2 regions of the Streptomyces sp. NPDC053069 genome follow, and region 1 is predicted to be linked to the other one. Evidence: riboswitches for the same ligand, from Rfam matches in the RefSeq annotation. Region 1 holds a riboswitch; the other holds the start of a gene.
The links. A riboswitch is a leader RNA that binds a small molecule or an ion and turns the genes downstream of it on or off. The one in region 1 is predicted to bind ZMP and ZTP.
Positions count from the first base shown of each region.

Region 2: linked by a shared signal. The riboswitch ahead of ACIGXP_RS04200 (glycine hydroxymethyltransferase) and the one ahead of ACIGXP_RS19550 (bifunctional 5,10-methylenetetrahydrofolate dehydrogenase/5,10-methenyltetrahydrofolate cyclohydrolase) in region 1 are both predicted to bind ZMP and ZTP.

Region 1 covers NZ_JBITZN010000007.1:496,922-499,100, reverse strand. The annotation lists gene ACIGXP_RS19555 (CU044_5270 family protein) at 1-509, shown strand, start outside; gene ACIGXP_RS19550 (bifunctional 5,10-methylenetetrahydrofolate dehydrogenase/5,10-methenyltetrahydrofolate cyclohydrolase) at 537-1,385, opposite strand; ZMP/ZTP riboswitch at 1,411-1,491, opposite strand; gene ACIGXP_RS19545 (nuclear transport factor 2 family protein) at 1,682-2,047, opposite strand.
Region 2 covers NZ_JBITZN010000002.1:129,934-132,112, forward strand. The annotation lists gene rocD (ornithine--oxo-acid transaminase) at 1-1,131, opposite strand, end outside; ZMP/ZTP riboswitch at 1,246-1,334, shown strand; gene ACIGXP_RS04200 (glycine hydroxymethyltransferase) at 1,367-2,179, shown strand, end outside.

The sequences.
Region 1 (2,179 bases):
CACCCGGCCGCCCCGTCCTCACCGACGAGGGCGACGAGCCACGCCTCGTGACGGACGGTCATGTGCTGAGCCGGACCACCTACCCGCCGAGCTGGAGCGACGCCCCGCCCGAGGCGCCCCCGCCGCACACCGCGGCGGCCCTGCGCGCCTATCTCACCGAGATCGCCCGCCCCGGGATCAACCGCGGCACGGCCCCGCTGAGCACCGGCGAACTCTTCGACGCCGTCGGGGAACTGCTCGACAACTGGACCCTCGGTGCCCGCGAGTCGGCGGCTCTCGTCCGGGTGTTCGCGCAGGCCCACGGGCTGCGGCCGGCCGGGCAGGTGACCGACCGGCTCGGCCGCCCCGGCCAGGCCTATGTGTACGACGCCGGCACCGTCCGGCGCATGCTGATCCTGGAACCGCGCACCGGCGCTGTCCTCGGCATGGAGGCCACCTTCGTCAAGGACGACCCCGAGTACGGCGTGAAGGCCGGAGATGTCATGGGATACAGCGCCTGGATGCGCTGACCTCAGCGCTCACCTTCTGCGCCGACCTCATGCACCGAGCTGCCGGGCGGCGGCCTCGACGGTCTGCTCCAGCAGGGTGGCGATCGTCATGGGGCCGACACCGCCCGGCACCGGCGTGATCAGCGAGGCCCGCTCCACCGCGGAGTCGAAGTCGACGTCGCCGACGTTCCCCGGGTTGTAACCGGCGTCGATCACCACCGCGCCCGGCTTGATGTCCTGACCGCGGATCAGCCGCGGCCGGCCCACCGCGGCGACCACGATGTCCGCCTCCCGGACCGCCGCCGACAGGTCCGTCGTCCGCGAGTGGCAGTACGTCACGGTCGCGTCCCGGGCCAGGAGCAGCATGCCCACCGGCTTGCCGAGGATCGCGCTGCGGCCCACGACCACGGCCCGCTTCCCGGCGGGATCGACGCCGTACTCGTCCAGCAGCCGCAGGATGCCGCCGGGCGTGCAGGAGACGAAGCCCGGCAGGCCGAAGCTCATCGTGGCGAACGAGGCGAAGGTGACGCCGTCGACGTCCTTCTCCGGAGCGATCGCCTCGAACGCGGCCCGCTCGTCGATGTGCTTGCCGGCCGGGTGCTGGAGCAGGATGCCGTGCACGGTCGGGTCGGCCGACAACTCCCGCAGCGCGCCGACGAGTTCGCCGGTGGTCGTGGTGGCGGGCAGGGCCACGTGCCGGGACTCGATACCGGCCTTGCGGCAGCGGTTCTGCTTCATGCGGACGTAGGTCACGGACGCCGGGTCCTCGCCGACGAGCACGGTCGCGAGACAGGGCGCGGTGCCGGTCCGGGCGGTGAGGCCGGCGGCCTTCTTCGCGGTGTCCTCGACGATACGGCGGGCGAGGGCGGTGCCGTCCATGAGACGGGCCTGGGTCATGCTGCACACTCCTGAGCTGGATCGACTCTCTCGCCCAGGCGCGCGGCATCCACCACGGACCGCTCCCCGGTGGTACTCCACCTCAGCGCCAGTCACGGCCCGGGTACAGCGTAACCGAGCACCCGCATGCCCTTCGGCCCGCCCGGAAGCCGGCAGCTTTCGCGGATGCGCCCCGGGCATCCGCCCGAGGGCCGTGCGGGCAGAGAAGGTCCAGGTCAGCCCGGAGGTGACCTGGACCGTGGAGAATCTCCTTCCGGCGTCTGTCATGCCGGTGTGCGCGGCTACTCGTCCCAGGCCTACTCGTCCCAGGCCTGGATGAGCAACTGACTGGCTATCTTGCCGTCACGCAAGGTGACCATCGACTCGGCGAGGACCCGGGTGCCGTCCCCGTACTGGCAGGACTCGGTGAAGGCGGCGTGGTCGCCCTGCACCACGCACTGGTCCAGCTTGTGTGTCATGTCGCGGCTGTAGATGTCGTCCAGCAACTCGGCGATCTGACCCCGGCCGCGCAGCACGGTGGGGTGGCTGGGCTGGTGGTTGTGGTCGACGATGCGGATCTCCGCGTCGTCGGCGTAGAGCGACAGAAGGGTGTTCCCGGTGTTCCCTTCTATGCCCCGGCGCAGTGCCTCGGTGTCGAAGGCGGAACCTGTCGCGGTGCCCATGGTGACCTCCTTCGGGCGCCCGCGGCCCGGCGGGGCGCGGACCACGCGGACCCCCACCCTTCGAGGTTCCTCCGGCCCGGCGGCCACGGCAAGCGCAGCCGTACGCCTTCGCCTGGCAACGGCCCTTGCGGG
Region 2 (2,179 bases), on a different contig from region 1:
GATCCGGATGGTGACGCCGTGGGTCTCCTTCACCAGCACGCCCCGGTCCATCAGCCGCTGCGACACCTCGCGCCCGGTGCCGACCGCCCGGGCGATGTCCAGCCCCGCCCACAGTCCGCGTCCCCGCACCGCCGTCACCGCGCCCGTGCCGAGCAGCCCCGCCAGCTCGCTGTGCAGCCGCGCGCCCAGCTCGGCCGCCCGCGCCTGGAACTCGCCCGTGCGCAGCATCGCGATCACCTCCAGCGCCACCGCGCAGGCCAGCGGATTCCCCCCGAACGTCGACCCGTGCTCGCCCGGGCGGAACACTCCGAGCACCTCCGCGCTCGACACCACCGCCGACACCGGCACGATCCCGCCGCCCAGCGCCTTGCCCAGCACATACATGTCCGGGACCACCCCCTCGTGTTCGCACGCGAAGGTCCGCCCCGTGCGGCCGAGACCCGACTGCACCTCGTCGGCGACGAAGAGCACGTTCCGTTCGCGGGTCAGCTCCCGGACCGCGGGCAGATAGCCGGCCGGCGGCACGATCACCCCGTTCTCGCCCTGGACCGGCTCCAGCAGCACCGCCACGGTGTTCTCCGTCAGCGCCTGCCGCATCGCCGTCGGATCGCCGTACGGCACGATCTCGAACCCCGGCGTGTACGGCCCGAAGTCCGCCCGGGCCTCCGGGTCGGTGGAGAAGCTGATGATCGTCGTCGTACGCCCGTGGAAGTTGCCGCCCGCAACCACGATCTTCGCCATCTCCGCGGGCACCCCCTTCACCCGGTACCCCCACTTCCGGGCCGTCTTCACCGCGCTCTCCACCGCCTCCGCGCCGGTGTTCACGGGCAGCACCATCTCCATCCCGCACAGCTCGGCCAGCTCCGTGCAGAACGCCGCGAACCGGTCGTGCAGGAAGGCGCGGGACGTCAGCGTCACCCGCTCCAGCTGCGCCTTCGCCGCCTCGATCAGCCGCCGGTTGCGGTGTCCGAAGTTGAGCGCCGAGTAACCGGCCAGCAGATCGAGATACCGCCGCCCCTCCACATCCGTCATCCAGGCGCCGTCCGCCGTGGCCACGACGACCGGCAGCGGATGGTAGGTGGGCGCACAGTGCGCCTCGGCGGCGCTGATGAGGTCTTCTGCAGCGGTCATGGCCTCTCCCGGATCCGACGAGAACACTTCGGGAACACGACGGTGAACTCCTTCCTACCGTCGCTCGCATGGTGGACGCGGGACCTGCGCCGTCCGGCTCGCCCGGTAGGCTGATCAGCGGGCCGTGACTGGCGCGCTGGGATGGGACGGACCATCGGGGAGCGGCCCGACGGGAAACAGTGCCGTGCGCCTGGGCCGAACGTGAACGCTGTACGCACACCGTCCGGAGGTCCTCATGCCAGAGCAGCAGCCCCTCTCCACCGAGTCCACCGCCTTCCGTGCCGCCCTCGACGTCATCCGCGCCGTCGAGCCCCGGGTCGCCGACGCCATCGGCCAGGAGGTGACCGACCAGCGCGCGATGCTCAAGCTGATCGCCTCCGAGAACTACGCCTCCCCGGCCACCCTGCTGGCGATGGGCAACTGGTTCAGCGACAAGTACGCCGAGGGCACCGTCGGCCGCCGCTTCTACGCCGGCTGCCGCAACGTCGACACCGTCGAGGCCCTGGCCGCCGAGCACGCCCGCGAACTGTTCGGCGCCCGCCACGCCTACGTCCAGCCGCACTCCGGCATCGACGCCAACCTCGTCGCCTTCTGGGCCGTACTCGCCGACCGGGTCGAGGCCCCCTTCCTGGAGAAGACCGGCGCCCGCCAGGTCAACGACCTCACCGAGGCCGACTGGGCCGAGCTGCGCCAGGCCTTCGGCAACCAGCGCATGCTCGGCATGTCCCTGGACGCCGGCGGCCACCTCACCCACGGCTTCCGCCCGAACATCTCCGGCAAGATGTTCGACCAGCGGTCCTACGGCACCGACCCGGCGACGGGCCTCATCGACTACGAGGCCCTGCGCACCCAGGCCCGCGAGTTCAAGCCGCTGATCATCGTCGCCGGCTACTCGGCGTACCCCCGCCTGGTGAACTTCCGGATCATGCGCGAGATCGCCGACGAGGTCGGCGCGACCCTGATGGTCGACATGGCCCACTTCGCGGGCCTCGTCGCCGGCAAGGTGCTCACCGGCGACTTCGACCCGGTCCCGCACGCCCAGATCGTC